2 regions of the Kocuria sp. UBA1838 genome follow, and region 2 is predicted to be linked to the other one. Evidence: riboswitches for the same ligand, from Rfam matches in the RefSeq annotation. Region 2 holds a riboswitch; the other holds the start of a gene.
The links. A riboswitch is a leader RNA that binds a small molecule or an ion and turns the genes downstream of it on or off. The one in region 2 is predicted to bind thiamine pyrophosphate.

Region 1 (8,178 bases), on a different contig from region 2:
GTGAACCGGGGGCCCTCGGATTCCGCGGCGGCCGTCATCACGAACGCCGGATCCGTGACGAGGTGCTGGACGTGGTGCATGTGGTGCACGGGACCGTTGCCGTGACCCACGTGCAACTCGTCCGCGCCGCGCAGTGCACCGCGCAACCATGTGCGGGCCGTGCGGATCGCCTCGGACCAGTCCCCGGTCCGCGCCACGACCGTGGCCACCGCGGAGGACAGCGAGCACCCGGTGCCGTGGGTGTTACGCGTGTGCACCCTGCGACCCTCGAACAACGCGGCGGGTTCGTCCTGACCGGGGAGCAACAGGGCGTCCGGGGTCGTGTCCCCGGCCAAGTGGCCACCCTTCACGAGGACCCGGGTATGGAACGCCGCCGCGACCGCGCGTCCCTGCTCGAGCGCCTCGTCCCAGGTCGCGGCCACGGGGCGCTCGGCCAGCACCGCGAGTTCCGGGAGGTTGGGGGTGATCAGATTCGCGTGGGGCAGCAGCTCCCGCAGGGCCCGTTCGGCGTCCGGACGCAGCAATCGCCCACCGGCCGTGGCGACCATGACGGGGTCGATCACGACCACGGGTGCGCGCCCCACCATGAGCCAGTCCCGGACCGTGTCGATGACCTCCACGGAGCCGAGCATCCCCACCTTGATCGCATCCAGGGTGACGTCCCCGGCGACCGCATCCAGCTGGTCCCGCAGGACCTGGACGGGTGGGGTGTGTACGCTCACGACGCCCCGGGTGTTCTGGGCGACCACTGCGGTGATCACACTCAGCCCGTACCCGCCCAGTGCGGCGATGGATTTCAGGTCCGCGGCGTGACCCGCCCCGCCCGTGGGATCGGTTCCGGCAATCGAGAGGACGCGGGGTATGGCGGTAGAAGGCGTGGTGTCCACGACAATCCCTTCGCTAGTACGAGCTAGATCAGGTTCGACGGGTGTGTTCTCAGCCGCAGTGCGCAGCACCCCGTGTGTGTGTCCCCGATCATGCCACAGGGGCACCCGGAATCCCGGGTGCCCCTGCGGTGCTCGCGTGGCGACGGATCCAGCCGCCGGTCACTCAGTCCTGCTTGCCGGTCATCGTGATGTCCTGAGCCTTGATGCCCACACCCACGATGGTGGGCTGGTCACCGGACGCCGCGGGGGCCACGGCCCCGGCCTCCGCGGTGAAACGGCTGACCTGCCGTTCCTGCGTGTACTCGTGGGTCTCCACGCTCGCGGTTCCGGGCGCGGCCGCCGGCGCCACGGCACGCCGCGACCCACGACGCCGTCGGGCCGGAGCCGCCGGCGCCTCCGCCGGCCGGTTCCCGCCAGCGGACGACGCTGCCCCGGAAGTCTGCTGCTGCGCGGCACTCGTCTGCCCTGCACTGGATTGCGCAGTCCCGGAGTTCGACGGCGCGTGTCCGGCGGCCGACCGCTTCGACACCGCCTCCCGCGGCTGGGACGCGGCGTCCGCATCCTGAACGGCACCCTCGGTCGAGGTTTCGTCCTCGCCCGCATCCGTGAACGCGGCGCTCAGCGAATCCAGGGACAGGGCCTCCTGGGTGCCCTCGCTCCCCCGCTGCTCAGACTGCCCGTGGGGCAGTTCGATGACCTCGCCGTGAATCGTGAGGCTCGCGGACGAGTCCCCACCGGAACGGTCCTCGGACCGGGAATCCCCGCGCGAGTCGTTCCCGGAACCGTCCCGGCCGGAACCGTCGTTCTGCACGGCGTTGTCCTCGCCCTGCTGACCGCGACCGCGGCTGCGCTTGCCGCGGCGCTTGCGGCGACGGCGCCCGCCCTCGGACTCCCCGTGGGAGTTCTCGGACGCGTGCTCCCCGCCCTGCTGACCGCGGGAGGTCTGCTGCTCCTGGGAACCGGTGTCCTCGGCCTGCCCGCCCCCGGACTGCGGTGCGGTGCCCTGGGAAGCATTCCGTGCGGCGTCGTCGGACTCGTCGTGGGAGGAGGCCGCGGCGATGTTCGCCAACGCCGTGCGGGTGGCCTCCACGCGCGCCTGGTCCGGCTCGTCCGAACCGTGGTGCTGGTTGCCGTTCCTGGGCTTGTCCTGCGCACCGTTGTGCTGCTTGTTGCGCGAACGCTTACGCTCGTGTCGAGTGCCGCGCTGGTCGGAGGGAGCCGCGCCGGAGCGGCCCTTCAAGGGGTGGTCGTGGACCACGACGCCGCGGCCCGCGCATTCCTCGCACGGCTCGGAGAAGACCTCGAGCAACCCCGTACCCATGCGCTTGCGCGTCATCTGCACGAGACCCAGGGAGGTCACCTCGGCCACCTGGTGCTTCGTGCGGTCCCGGCCCAGGCACTCCACGAGCCGGCGCAGTACGAGATCGCGGTTGGACTCCAGAACCATGTCGATGAAGTCCACCACGATGATCCCGCCGATATCCCGCAACCGCAGTTGCCGCACGATCTCCTCGGCGGCTTCGAGGTTGTTCTTGGTCACGGTCTCCTCGAGGTTGCCCCCGGAGCCCGTGAACTTGCCGGTGTTGACGTCCACCACGGTCATGGCCTCGGTGCGGTCGATCACGAGCGATCCGCCGGAGGGCAGGAAGACCTTGCGCTCGAGGGCCTTCTGGATCTGCTCCTCCACGCGCATGTGCTCGAAGAGGTCGTCATCGCCGGTCCAGCGCTCGAGGCGGTCCAGCAGGTCGGGCGCCACGTAGGTCACGTAAGCCTCGATGTTGTCCCACGCCTGCTCGCCCTGGACCACCATGGCGGTGAAATCCTCGTTGAAGACGTCCCGCACGGTCTTGATGGTCAGGTCCGGTTCCGCGTACAGCATCTCCGGGGCCAGCGTCTTGGTGGACTTGGCCTTGTCCTGGATCTGCTCCCACTGCGAGCGCAGCCGGTTGATGTCGTTGGTCAGCTCGGTCTCGGAGGCACCCTCCGCCGCAGTGCGCACGATCACGCCCGCGCCCTCCGGCAACCGGTCCTTGAGGATCTTCTTCAGCCGCTGGCGCTCCACGTCCGGGAGCTTGCGGGAGATCCCCGTCATGGAACCGCCCGGGACGTAGACGAGGTAGCGACCGGGCAGGGACACCTGGCTCGTGAGCCGAGCACCTTTGTGCCCCACGGGGTCCTTGGTGACCTGCACGAGCACGGTGTCCCCGGACTTCAGGGCGTTCTCGATCTTGCGGGGCTTGCTGCCCAGCTCGGCGGCGTCCCAGTCCACCTCACCGGCGTAGAGCACGGCGTTGCGGCCGCGGCCGATGTCCACGAAGGCGGCCTCCATGGACGGCAGCACGTTCTGCACCTTGCCCACGTACACGTTGCCGATCAGCGAGTCCTGCTGGGTGTGCGAGACGAAGTGCTCGGCAAGGATCCCGTCCTCGAGCACACCGATCTGGATCCGGTCGTCCTTCTGTCGCACGAGCATCTTGCGCTCCACGGATTCGCGCCGGGCCAGGAACTCGGCCTCGGTGATCACGTGGCGGCGGCGGCCGAACTGCCGGGACTCACGACGACGCTGACGCTTGGCCTCGAGCCGCGTGGAGCCCTTGACCCCGGTCACCTCGTCGCTGCCCGTGCCCTCACCGGCACCGCGCGGGGCGCGGACCCGGGTCACCGAGCCGTCGGACTCGTCCACGAGTTCCATGTCCTCGTCACCGCGACGCCGCCGGCGACGCCGCTTGCTCGTGACCTCGCCGGACTTGTCGTCCTCGCTGTCCACGTCATTGCGCGCGGCCCGCTCGGCCTCGCGCTGGGCGTCGCGTTCCTTGGCAGCCTCGCGCAGTCGGGCAGCCTGCTCCTCGGCGGCACGGCGGATCTCGTCCGGGTCCGGGGCATGGAACATGAGGGAGGCACCGGGACCGAAGGCCCCGAAGTTCTCCTGGGTGCTGGGCTGGTCGTTCGCGGACTCCTCGACCTGTACAGTCTGCGCGTCCGTCTGTTCCGAGGTGTCGGTCTGCTCGTCGCTCGCCTCGGCCGAGCCGGTTCCTTCGCCGGCCTGCGTCGTCTGCTCGGGCCCGTCGGCGCGCAGAGCAGCCTGCTCATCCGTCTCGCGGGCGCTCTCAGCGGCGTCACCGGCTGCGTCCTCGACATCGAGCGCGATCTCGTCCTCGATACTCTCCGCAGGCTGCTCGGCCTCGGGGATCTCGGCCACTGGGATCTCGCGCGCGGGGGTATCCGCAACGCCAGCATCGTCGGAAGCGGTGGCCGCGGAATCGGACGTCCCCGGATCCTCGGCGGGCGCGTCGGTCGTCGCGGGTTGCCCGGTAGCGGTGTCGGCGGGCACGGCGGCGTCGGGCTCGGAATGGGGAACGGCGGCGTCGTCGGCCGGTGCATCAGGCGTGACGGCGGGATCGGTAGTGGTGCTGTCCTCGACGGGGGTGGTGGCGGCAGTCTCGAGGGGTGACTGTTCCGCGTTGTCCTTCTCAGGTTCCATGTGAAGTTGTGCTCCTGCTCGGGACACCGCCCGCACCCGGGCCCGAGGTGTGCTCGGTCGGTCGAGCCGGTGTTTGCCACGCGGCCGCCGGAAGTCAAAGTCGTACTCGCGGGCGCGGCGTATGTCACGCGCACTGTCCGCGAGCCGGCGGATGCCCGAGTCGCTGGGTCCGTGGGGACCGCGAACTTGCCCCGCTCCGGACGCGCTCGATCCTGTGAGAGCGCGGGTCCGTACCGAGGGAGATCGGTGTTCCTGCCGGGCCGGTTCCTCACGTGCGGCTGAGGCCCGACCATTGGCAGTATCTCACAGTCACCCCGGGCCGGGGCGCATTCCGGGTGGTCCGGACCACATTCCACCGGCCGGACCACAGCGCGTGTACGGGGTGTGTGCCGGCGTCACCCGCCGCCACGGGCGGCCCGCGCCCGGCGGGTCGTCATGCGCGTGGTCTACGATCGAGCGCGTGAGCCCAACTTCCGCGACCACTCCCCTGACCGACCGGGCACGCGAGACGACTCCGGCCCCCGCCACCCGTTCGGACCGCTCGTGGGCCGTGCTCGCGGTGATCTTCTCGATCGTGGGTTTCGCCGCATCGGCCGTGCTCGTGGCGGAACGGCTCGCGATCTACAAGGACGCGGGACACCGCACGAGCTGCGACATCAACGCGTGGCTCTCGTGCGGCACGGTCATGCGCACCCCGCAGGCGGAGCTCTTCGGCTTCCCCAACCCGTTCATCGGGATCGTGGCGTACGCCGTGGTGATCGCCGTGGCCGTGGGCGTGCTCGCCGGCGCACGCTACGCCAGCTGGTTTTGGTGGTTGCTGTGGCTGGGGATCGCCGCCGGCTCGGTGTTCACCCTGTGGCTGTGGTGGCAGACCACTTTCAACATCAACGCCCTGTGCCTGTACTGCATGATCGTGTGGTGCGCCCAGACCCTGTTGCTCGCGCATACGACGGCGCGGATGCGCCGCGCCGGCCTGATCGGTTCCTCGCGTGGCACCGCCGCCGGTTCCGCCGCGTGGGCGTGGCTCCTGGGCATCGGGGTGCTCGTGATCGTCTTCGGGATCATCGCGGTGCGCTTCTCGACCGCGATCTTCGCCTGAGCCGTTCACCGACGCCGCGCTCAGACGGCGTGCGCCTCGAACACCATGATGGGGTGCGTGCCGTCGAATGGCGTCCGCTGCCAGTCGCCCCGAACCGCGTCGACCTCGAACCCGGCGCGCCGTAACTGATCGGTCAGGATGCCGCGGTCACGAAAGGCCTGGTCCGGCCCGTCGGGGTTGTCCCCGTCGTACAGGTCGACGATCCGCGGGTCGTAGTCGGTCATGGATCCCGCGTTCAGCTCAGCTGAACCAGATGCCGATCTCCCGCTCGGCAGACTCGGGCGAATCGGAGCCGTGCACGAGGTTCTTCTGCACCTTCTCGCCCCAGTCCCGACCCAAATCGCCGCGAATGGTACCGGGGGCGGCCGTGGTGGGCTCGGTGGCACCGGCGAGGCTGCGGAAGCCCTCGATGACCCGGTCCCCCTCGACCACGGCGGCCACGACGGGCCCGGAGAGCATGAACTCCACGAGCGGCTCGAAGAACGGCTTGCCCTGGTGCTCCTCGTAGTGCCGCTCGAGAATCTCGCGGGTCGCCGTCACGAGCTCGAGTTGCGCGAGCGTATAGCCCTTGGCCTCGATGCGGGCCAGGATCTGCCCGGTCAGGCCGCGCTGGACGCCGTCCGGCTTCACGAGGACGAGGGTGCGTTGCGTCATGTGCTTCTCCTTGCTGTGGACCCACGCGGAGTCCTCGGTCGATCAGGTTCCGTTCCGAGCCTAACGGCCTGCGGTCCCCGCGCGGCAACGCCCGGGGACCGCGGCCGGGAGACGGTGATCACGTCAGGGGGTTCTCGGCCTCCCAGCGGCGTTGTTCCTCCGCGCGCCGCACGTTCTCACGATCCATCGCGCCACCCTTGACCACGGCGTACCACCAGGCCAGGGCGCACAACACGCCGATCACGAACATTGAGGGCACGAGCACTCCCGTGGCGATGAGCACGACCTGCAGCACCCACCCGAGGGTGTACCCCCACGGCTTGCGCAGGAGGCCGCACGCCAGCAGGAACACCAGGGCGAGCACCACCGATCCGCCCATGAGCCACAGTTTCCCGGCCGTGCTCCAGTCCCGCGCCGTGAGTCCGAACGCCGCGAGGGCGGCGAAGAACACGATGAACGCCTCGATGGAGAGCACGCTCGAGGCGAACATCGTCTTGATCGAGCGTGGCTTCTTGGGTTGGCCAGGGCGCCATTCGCGCTGGGCCTTGGTCATGCGGGCCATCGGGCTCCTTCCATGGTCGGGGCGGCGGGCTCAGAGTCCGAGCAGCACACGGGCCTCACCCACCACGGTGATGGACCCGGTGACGAGCACCGCGCCGTCGAACTGCTCGCGGGCCGCGGCGTCCTGGATGGCCGCGGCGCACGCGTCGTCCAGTCGCTCGCTCACGTGCACGGCGTCCTCGTCGAAGCCCATGTCCTCGGCGATCTCCGCGAGTTCCTCGGGTGCCACAGCGCGCGGGGACTGGGAGCGGGTGCACCACAGTTCGAGCTCGAACTCGTGGTACTCGTCCACGAGCACGCGCATCATCTCCGCAGCGTCCTTGTCTCGCAGCACGCCCACCACCAGGTTGAGCTTGGTGAACGTGAAGGCCTCGCGCACCGCGGTCGCCGAGGCCAGCAGACCGTGCGGGTTGTGGGCCGCATCCAGGATCACCGGCGGTGCCTTGCGGGCGAGCTCGAGCCGGCCCGGCGAGGAGACCGCACCCAGTCCCGTGGCGACGAGCTCGGGGTTCAGGGGCTTGTCCCCTCCCCCCACGAACGCCTCGACGGCGGCCACGGCCACCGCGGCGTTCTGGGCCTGGTGGGCCCCGAACAGCGGCAACATGAGATCCGGGTACTCCCCCGCGAGCCCCTGCACGGTGATGACCTGGCCGCCCACCGCGGTGGAACGCCCGGTCACGGCGAACTCCACGCCCTCGAACCGGAACGGGTCACCGAGTTCCCGGGCCCGGTCCAGCAGGACCTGCGCGGCCTCGGGTTGCTGCGCCGCGCTCACGAGGAAGCCCTGGGGCTTGATGATCCCGGCCTTCTCCCGGGCGATCTGCCCCACGGTGTCCCCGAGCATGGTTGTGTGGTCCAGCCCGATCGGGGTCACCACGGACACCGCGGCGTCCGCCACGTTGGTCGCGTCCCACGTGCCACCGATGCCGACTTCAAGGACCATGACGTCCACGGGTTCGTCCGCGAAGACCGCGAACGCCAGGACCGTAAGGGTCTCGAAGTACGTGAGGCGGGGAGCGCCGTCGGCCTCGAGCTTTCGGTCCACGAGCTCGAGGTACGGGGCGATCTCCGAGTAGATCCGCACGAACGTCTCGTCCGGGACGGGTTCGCCGTCGATGCTGATCCGCTCCGTGACGCGCTCGAGGTGCGGGCTCGTGTACCGGCCCACGCGCAGGTCGTGGGCGAGCAACAGCGACTCGATCATCCGGGCCGTGGACGTCTTGCCGTTGGTCCCGGTCACGTGCACCACGGGTGCGCTGCGGTGCGGATCCCCGAGCGCGGCGACCGCGGCGGCCACGGCGTCCAGCCGCGGCGCCATCCTGTCCTCCGGCGCCCGACTCAGCAGGTGCTGGTAGATATTCTCGACCGATGCGAAGTCCTCGTGCTCCTGGGCCCCGCTCACGCGTCGATCACCGCCACGGTCACGGACGGCTCGTCCGCTTCCAAGAGTTCGAGCTCGCGGGACAGGGTCTCGGACTGCACGAGCTCGCGGTTCG
Region 2 (8,178 bases):
GGGCGGACGCTACGAGCTCGAGCGCGCGACCCCGGTCAACGCGGGCTGGATGCTCGGCGCGGGCCTGGCGATCGCCTCCCTGTACGCGATCGTCCCCGTGTTCTTCGGCGGGGCCGTGATGGAGAGCTACACGTTCGAGTGGGACATGCTCGTCTTCGGTCACGTCAAGTTCGTCACCGCCGTGATCTTCGACATCGGTGTCTACCTGATCGTGGTGGGCCTGGTGCTGGACATCCTGCGCTCCCTGGGCGGGCGGATCGATGAACGGATCGAGCGTTCCGCCGTGGAGTCCCGGAAGAAGCGCGCGGGCCGCGGCGCCCGGATCCGCCTGACCCGTAACGGCCCCGAGGTCACCGCGCACAGGGCGGGCGACCCCGACGCTCCCGAGGGCTCCTTGGTCTCCGGGGACGAGCCCCAGGAGGCACAGCGATGACCGTGAATCTCACACTCCTGGTAATCATGGGTGTGCTGTTCTCCGTGGGGGTCTACCTCCTGCTGGAACGCTCGCTCACCCGTGTATTGCTGGGCATCATGCTGCTCACCAACGGGGCCAACCTGCTGATCCTGCACACGAGCGGCACGCCCGGCATCGCGCCGTTGTACGACGCCGCCCGCGACCCCTCGGAGTACTCGGACCCGCTGCCGCAGGCGCTCGTGCTCACCTCGATCGTGATCTCGCTCGCCACGACCGCCTTCATCCTCAGCATGATCTGGCGTTCGTGGATCCTGGCCCGCCGGGACGAGATCCAGGACGACCTCCAGGACCGCCGCGTGGCGCAGCAGTCCTCGTACGACGCCGAGGACGACGACGCCCTGCCGCAGGACACCTCCGAGTTCAACCACGCGGACGCCCGGTTCGCACCGTCGCGTCACAACGAGGAAGAGGCCGCCGAATCGCCTGGTCACTACAGGGCCGAGAAGTTCTCCGAGGTGCGAGGGAGGAGCCCGCATGACCACTGATCCGGCACAGTTCGCGCCGCTCGCGGTCCTGATCCCGTTCCTCGGCGCCGCCCTGAACTTCATCATCGTCCACCGCAACCGGCTGCAGCGCGGGGTGACCGTGGGCGCCATGGTGCTCACGCTGATCCTGAACGCGTTCATGCTCGCGAACGTATGGAACCAGGGTCCGCAGGTCGTGCACCTGGGGGACTGGGCCGCCCCGTACGGCATCGTGATGGTCGTGGACCAGTTGTCCGCGCTCATGCTCGTGGTCTCCGTGGTGGTGTCCCTCGCGGTGTTGATCTATGCGGTCAGCGAGGGTGTGGCCAGCGGGGACGACGAGGGCCCCATCTCCATCTTCTACCCCACGTTCCTGTTGCTGGTCGCGGGTGTGTCCCACGCGTTCCTCGCGGGTGACCTCTTCAACCTCTACGTGGGCTTCGAGATCCTGTTGACCGCCTCCTACGTCCTGCTCACCATGGGTGGCACGGCGCAGCGGATCCGCGCGGGCGTGACCTACGTGGTCGTCTCGGTGATCTCCTCGATCCTGTTCCTGATCTCCCTGGGGATGATCTACGGCGCCACCGCCACCGTGAACATGGCGGACCTGTCCGTGAAGCTCGCGGACCTGCCGCAGGGCACCCAGATGCAGTTGCACCTGATGCTGCTGATCGCGTTCGGTGTCAAGGCCGCGATCTTCCCGCTGTCCTTCTGGCTGCCCGACTCCTACCCGACCGCGTCCGCACCGGTGACCGCGGTGTTCGCGGGCCTGTTGACCAAGGTGGGCGTCTACTCGATCATCCGCACCGAGACCCTGTTGTTCCCCGGGACGCAGATCAAAGATCTGCTGATGTGGGTCGCGTTGCTGACCATGATCGTGGGCATCCTGGGCGCGCTCGCCCAGATCGACATCAAACGTATGCTCTCGTTCACGCTGATCAGTCACATCGGCTACATGATCTTCGGCATCGCACTGGGCACGCAGGCCGCCCTGGCCGCGGTGGTCTACTACATCGCGCATCACATCGTGATCCAGACCAGCCTGTTCCTGGTCGCCGGGCTGATCGAGCGCCGCGGTGGCTCCACCAACGTGGACCGCCTCGCCGGGATGCTCAAGATCTCTCCGCTGCTGGGGGTGCTGTACATGATCCCGGCCCTGAACCTGGGCGGCATCCCGCCGTTCTCGGGCTTCCTGGGCAAGGTGGCCCTCCTGGAGGCCGGTGTCGAGGCCGGGACGTGGCTGAGCTACCTACTCGTGGGCGTGTCCGTGTTCGTCTCGCTGCTCACGCTCATGGCCCTGATCCGCGTGTGGAACCGCGTGTTCCTGCGCGACGTGGACGACGCCGAGTACCCGGACCCCGTGCTGCGCGCCACCACCGCGGAGGGCCGCCGCCCCCGCACGTCCCGCGCGGTGGCGGGCAAGTCCGGCAGCCGCTTCTCCGGCCGGTCCCCCGTGGTGCTGCTGCCCGGGACCATGGTGGGCGCGACCACCGCGCTCGTGGCGGTGGGTGTGGCACTCACAGTCTTCGCCGGGCCGCTGTTCGATCTCGCGGACAACGCGTCCGAGAACCTGAGCAATCCGGATCGATACGTCAATGCCGTGCTGGCCCCCGTGGGTCCCGGTGGTGTGAGCGAGGAGGGCCGATGAGTACGTCCCCGATGCAGCGACGCTCCCGGAACTCCTTGCGGGCTGAGCTGCCCCTGATCCTGTGGCTCGTGGTCGTGTGGGGTGCCCTGTGGGGTGACTGGAGCGTGGGCAACCTGGTCTTCGGGTTGATCCTCGCGGTGTTCGTGACCCGCACGCTCACGCTGCCCCCGGTGCGGTTGTCCGGGCGGTTCAACGTCCTGCATTTCGCGCTGTTCGTGGTCACATTCATCTGGCAGGTGGCCCGGGCCAGCATCCACGTGTTCGGTGTCGCGCTCATGCAGGGCCCCAAGGTGCACAACGCAGTGCTGCGGGTGAAGCTGCGGCAGAACAATGACCTGCTCATGACGGCCGTGGGTCACACCATGGCGCTGATCCCGGGCTCGCTCGTGGTGGAGGTGGATCGCGGCAGCGGGATCCTGTACTTCCACGTGCTGGACGTCTCCACGCCGGAGGAAGCGGAGTCGTTCCGGGAGTCCGCGCTTAATATCGAGGCGGCGTGGATCAAGATCATGGGCTCCAAGGAGGACCTCGCGAAACTGGAGGCCTCGGGTGGCGCGGGTGGCGCGGACGCCTCCGGCGCCGTCGCGTCGCCGACCACCAAGATGAACAAGGCCCTGGACGGCCGTGGGGAGGAGCGGCCATGACCATGTTAGACGTCGCCGTGTGGGTGTGCGGTGCGATTCTCACCGTGGCGGCCGCGGGCACGATCTACCGGCTGGCCAAGGGCCCGTCCCTGTTGGACCGGGTGATCGCCACGGACGTGTTGCTCGCGATCGTGGGTGCGGGTCTCGCCATCGAGATGGTGTACAACCACCACTCCAGCAACATCATCCTGCTCGTGATCATCTCCCTGGTGGGCTTCCTGGGGTCTGTGACGGTCGCGCGCAATGTGGGGTTGGAGCGCTCATGAACTGGCACACCGTCCTGGACGTCATCGCGCTGCTGTGCCTCGTGGGGGGGGCCCTCATGTCCCTGGCCGCGGCGGTGGGTCTGGTGCGCTTCCCCGATCTGCTCTCGCGCATGCACGCCGGTACCAAACCCCAGGTCCTGGGGTTGCTCCTGCTGCTCACGGCCGTGGCGATCGAGAGCGGCAATCCCGGCATGATCCCGCTGATGATCCTCGCGTGGCTGTTCCAGCTGCTCACGGTGCCCGTGTCCGCGCACATGGTGGGCCGCGCCGCCTACCGCTCCAAGCACCTGAACCAGAAGAACCTCGTGGAGGACGAGCTGCGCGAGGTCGTCGCTCGCGTCGGCGAGGAAGAATCTCGCTGAGGACGTAATTCTCGGTGGGACCGGGTTCCTTCCGCCCCGTCGCGCCCGGCGCTTCGTATGCTGGGCAACGAGCACGACGTCGTCGGCCACCCGGTGCCGCCGGCACCCACAAGACAAGGAGAACCTCATGAACAAGGTAATGGACATTTTCGGCACGGTGGCGTCCCTGGGTGGCGTGGCCCTGGCCAACAAGGGCCTGTCCGCGGTGTGGAAGCAGGTCACGGGCAACGAGCCCCCCGCCAAGAACCCGGACCCGGACGAGGCCTGGACCGACATCATCATCTGGGCCGTGATCACCGGTGTTGTGGGCACCGTCATCAAGGTGGGGATCTCCCGCCAGGTGGCCAAGTTCGAGTCCAAGGACTCCGATCCCTCCCGTAGCTCCCAGAGCGAGATCTGAGCCGCGGGTACCGCGCCCCCCGTACGGGTGGGCCGGGGCCGCGTAGGACGCACGTACGACGGCGGGTGGCCGGGCACGCGAGATGCCCGGCCACCCGCCGTCGTGGTCTAGACTGGCGTCTCAACGACAGGGGAGCGCCACCGCGGCGCTGAGAGTGCGCGTGAGCGCAGACCCTCGAACCTGATCCGGCTCGTACCGGCGCTAGGGAGTCGAGTATCTCAAGGACCCGCTCGCAACGGCGGGTGGTGTTCTTCCCCTCCTGGGATCTTCAGGAGGATTCAGCATGACGCAGGTCGGTAACACCCCCACCCGTACACCGCGCGCAAGCGGCAACCGCAGCTCGTCGTGGCGGGTCGTGGACATCGTGGTCACCGCCGTATTGGCCGCGGTGTGCGCCGTGATCTTCTGGATGTGGTCCAACCTCCTGTACCCGGCGGTCTCGGCGGGCACGGTGGCCTACCCGCCGTCCGCGGGGCTCATCGCGGGGGGCTGGCTCGTGGCGGGTACCCTGGGCGCCCTGATCATCCGCAAACCGGGCGCGGCCCTGTTCTGCGAGTTGCTCGCGGCCGTGATCGAGGGCTTCCTGGGAACGCATTTCGGGTGGCTCGTGGTGCTCTCCGGTCTGGTGCAGGGCCTCGGTGTGGAGGTCGTGTTCCTCCTGACCCGTTACCGCCGGTTCGGTCCCGTGACTGCGGCGATCGGTGGGGCTGTATCCGGGCTGTTCCTGGGCGTGAGCGAGAACATCATGTACAACTTCGAGTGGGCCCTGGATCAGCAGGTCGTCTACGCGGCGCTGACCACGCTCTCCGGGGCCGTGATCGCAGGGTTGCTCATGTGGGCCGTGATGAAGGCCCTGCAGGCCACAGGTGTCCTCGGAGCACTGGCCTCCGGCGCCGTGCGCCGATGACCGCGGAACCGACCGTGCAGCTCACGGGCGCGCGGGTGGTCCTGGAGGGGTTCGGATGGCATCACCCCGGCCGCGAGACGCCCAGTCTGGTGGACCTGGACCTGATCATCGAGCCCGGCGAACGCGTCCTGCTCCTGGGCCCGTCCGGGGCGGGCAAGTCCACGCTCCTGCAGGCACTGGCCGGTGTGGACCAGGACCCTGACGGCCGTTCCGCATCGGGCGGGTTGAGCGTCGGGGGTGTCGACCCGCGCGACGCCCGCGGCACGGTGGGCTTCATGCACCAGGACCCCGAGACGCAGGTGGTCCTCTCGCGCGTGGGGGACGACGTCGCGTTCGGCCTCGAGAACCTCGCCGTCCCCCGCGAGCGGATCTGGCCGCGCGTGCGGGAAGCGCTCGCGCGCACGGGTCTGGAGCTCCCGCTCGACCACCCCACCACGGCACTGTCCGGGGGGCAGAAACAACGTCTCGCGCTCGCCGGGACCCTGGCCATGTGCCCGCGGCTGCTGCTGCTGGACGAACCCACGGCGAGCGTGGACCACGAGGGGGCGCAGCAGCTGTGCCGCGCCGTGGCCGATGCGGTGCGCGAGGACGGGACCACCCTTGTGGTCGTGGAGCACAGGGTGGCCCTGTGGGAACCGGTCGTGGACCGTGTGATCGTGCTGGGCGACGACGGTCGGGTGGCCTTCGACGGCCCCGCGCAGCAGACCCTGCAGGACGCCCGGGACCTGCTGCAGCACCAGGGTACGTGGGTCCCCGGCTGGGTGCCGCGCACTCGCACTCCCGTGCATGCCTCGAATGGCATGGATCCCGCGGTACGGCAGACGGCTGCCTCCGCGGGGCCACACGGCATCACGCCGCCCGCTGTGCCTACGGAGAATGCGCCGGCCGCGTCGTCCGTGAGGGCTTCGGATGTCACGCAGTCTGCGCAGGATACGGGTGGTTTCACCACCGTGCCCGCCGCCGTCGCACCGGGCACCACCTTGTTGAGCGCACGCGATCTTGCCGTGTCCCGGAGCCAACCGGGACGGCGGGCGCTCGCGCGGCGGCGTCGTCGGGCGCTCGCCGCGTGGCGGCGCGGGGAAGCGTACCCGGAGCCGGACGTGCGCACGGGGGCGGCGCCGGCGGCCGAGAACATCACCGTGGACGTCCGAGCGGGGCACGCGCTGGCCGTCACAGGCGTCAACGGCGCCGGGAAGTCCACCCTCGCGCTGACCCTCGCCGGACTGCTGCTGCCCGTGCACGGCACCGTGTGGGCCACGGACGCCCTCGCGACCGACGCGCCTGCTGATCCCTCCCTGTGGGACGGCGCGGAACTGGTCTCCCGCGTGGGCACCGTGTTCCAGCATCCCGAACACCAGTTCCTGCGCCCCACCGTGCGCGAGGAACTCGAGTTCGGTCCCCGGCAACGACGACGCCGCGTGGGCCGTCGCGATGCGCGCGTCCTCGAGGCGATGGAGGACCAGGACGACGCCCGGGTGGCCGAGCTGCTGCGACGGCTGCGCCTCGAGGAGCTCGCCGAGGCCAACCCGTTCACCCTGTCCGGTGGCCAAAAGCGGCGGCTGTCCGTGGGCACGGTTCTCGCGGCGTCCCCGCGGGTGCTGATCCTGGACGAACCCACGTTCGGGCAGGACGCCCGGACCTGGAAGGAACTCGTGGACCTGTTGGTCGAGGAGCTGGACGGGGGCACGGCCGTGGTGGTCGTGACTCACGACCGGGATCTGGTTGCGGCCCTGGGTGCGCACGAGCTGAGGCTCGGCTCATGAGCACGGTCGCGAGCGTGCTGCCCACCGTGGCCCGCACGGGATTGCTCGCCCGGACGAATGCCGTGGTGAAACTGCTCGGGGCTCTCGTGATCACGGCGGTGCTCGTGGTCAGCGCGGACCCCGTGACGAGCGGCGTGGCGCTCGGGGGCCAACTGCTCCTGCTCGCTGCCGCCGGGATCGGTCCGTGGCGGCTGCTCACGACCCTGTGGCCGATCGTGGTGGCCGCCCTGATCAGCGGGTGGGGGACCGCGGTGCTCTCCCCGGAGGGTGGTCCCGTCCTGCTACACCTGGGGTGGATCACGATCACCACGGGGTCGCTCGCGGCCGGTGGGGCGATCGCCCTGCGTGGTCTCGCGATCGCGCTGCCCGGGATCACCGTGCTGCTCACGACTGACCCCACGGACCTCGCGGACGGTCTCGCCCAAACCCTCAAGCTGCCGGCACGCTTCGTGCTCGCGGCGCTCGCAGCCCTGCGGCTCGTGGAGGTCATGGTCACCGAGTGGGGTGTGCTCGCGGCGGCCCGGCGCGCCCGCGGTGCGGGGGGAGCGCGGGGCCCGTGGGCCGCTCTCACCGAGTTCGCCGGTCTCGCGTTCACGTTGCTCGTGCAGTCCTTGCGCCGGGCCACGCGCCTGGCCATGACCATGGAGGCGCGCGGTTTCGGGGCGGGTCCGCGCACATGGGCGCGCGTGCCCCGTTTCGGCCGCGTGGACGTGGTCGTGGGGTGTGCCACCGTGCTCATCGCGGTCGCTGCGGTGACGCTGTCCCTGCTCACGGGGGCGCACCGCTTCATCTGGCAGTGATGCGCCGAAAGTGACGGGGGAGCACTCGCGCCCGGGCATGTCGAGATGGGACGGGCGGTGCGGGCGCGACCACCCGTGACGCGCTCAGCGCCCCGGGCGGCCCAGCAGGAAATCCGTGAGGGTGCGGGTGAGTTGCGGGTCCGAGGCCACGGGCCGCCCGTCCACGCTCGTCACCGGGACCGCGAGCCGCACCGAGGACGTGAGCCACACGGCGCTCGCTGCGAAGAGGTCCTCGGGGTACAGCGGTCCGTAGTCCACGGCCCAGCCGCGCTCGCGGGCGGCGTCGAAGATCCGGGCTTGCGAGGTCCCCGGCAGGACCCCGCGGGACGGTTCGGGCGTGAGCAGGGTGGGCGCAGCGCCGTCGTCGTGCCGTGCGCACACCACCGAGGACGTGGCGCCCTCCAGGATCCTGTGGTCCGTGGAGGTCATGAACACGGCGTCCTGCGCGC

Region 1: linked by a shared signal. The riboswitch ahead of B3I25_RS06495 (bifunctional hydroxymethylpyrimidine kinase/phosphomethylpyrimidine kinase) and the one ahead of B3I25_RS10150 (ECF transporter S component) in region 2 are both predicted to bind thiamine pyrophosphate.

The regions. Positions count from the first base shown of each region.
Region 1 covers NZ_DDIY01000013.1:52,598-60,775, reverse strand. The annotation lists gene B3I25_RS06495 (bifunctional hydroxymethylpyrimidine kinase/phosphomethylpyrimidine kinase) at 1-887, opposite strand, end outside; TPP riboswitch at 875-970, opposite strand; gene B3I25_RS06490 (Rne/Rng family ribonuclease) at 1,051-4,368, opposite strand; gene B3I25_RS06485 (vitamin K epoxide reductase family protein) at 4,829-5,467, shown strand; gene B3I25_RS06480 (hypothetical protein) at 5,488-5,691, opposite strand; gene ndk (nucleoside-diphosphate kinase) at 5,708-6,121, opposite strand; gene B3I25_RS06470 (DUF4233 domain-containing protein) at 6,240-6,683, opposite strand; gene B3I25_RS06465 (bifunctional folylpolyglutamate synthase/dihydrofolate synthase) at 6,714-8,084, opposite strand; gene ileS (isoleucine--tRNA ligase) at 8,081-8,178, opposite strand, start outside.
Region 2 covers NZ_DDIY01000017.1:225,925-234,102, forward strand. The annotation lists gene B3I25_RS10115 (Na+/H+ antiporter subunit A) at 1-433, shown strand, start outside; gene B3I25_RS10120 (Na(+)/H(+) antiporter subunit C) at 430-960, shown strand; gene B3I25_RS10125 (Na+/H+ antiporter subunit D) at 950-2,587, shown strand; gene B3I25_RS10130 (Na+/H+ antiporter subunit E) at 2,584-3,231, shown strand; gene B3I25_RS10135 (monovalent cation/H+ antiporter complex subunit F) at 3,234-3,497, shown strand; gene mnhG (monovalent cation/H(+) antiporter subunit G) at 3,494-3,859, shown strand; gene B3I25_RS10145 (DUF4235 domain-containing protein) at 3,987-4,259, shown strand; TPP riboswitch at 4,378-4,484, shown strand; gene B3I25_RS10150 (ECF transporter S component) at 4,543-5,166, shown strand; gene B3I25_RS10155 (ABC transporter ATP-binding protein) at 5,163-6,929, shown strand; gene B3I25_RS10160 (energy-coupling factor transporter transmembrane component T family protein) at 6,926-7,729, shown strand; gene B3I25_RS10165 (aminotransferase class IV) at 7,814-8,178, opposite strand, start outside.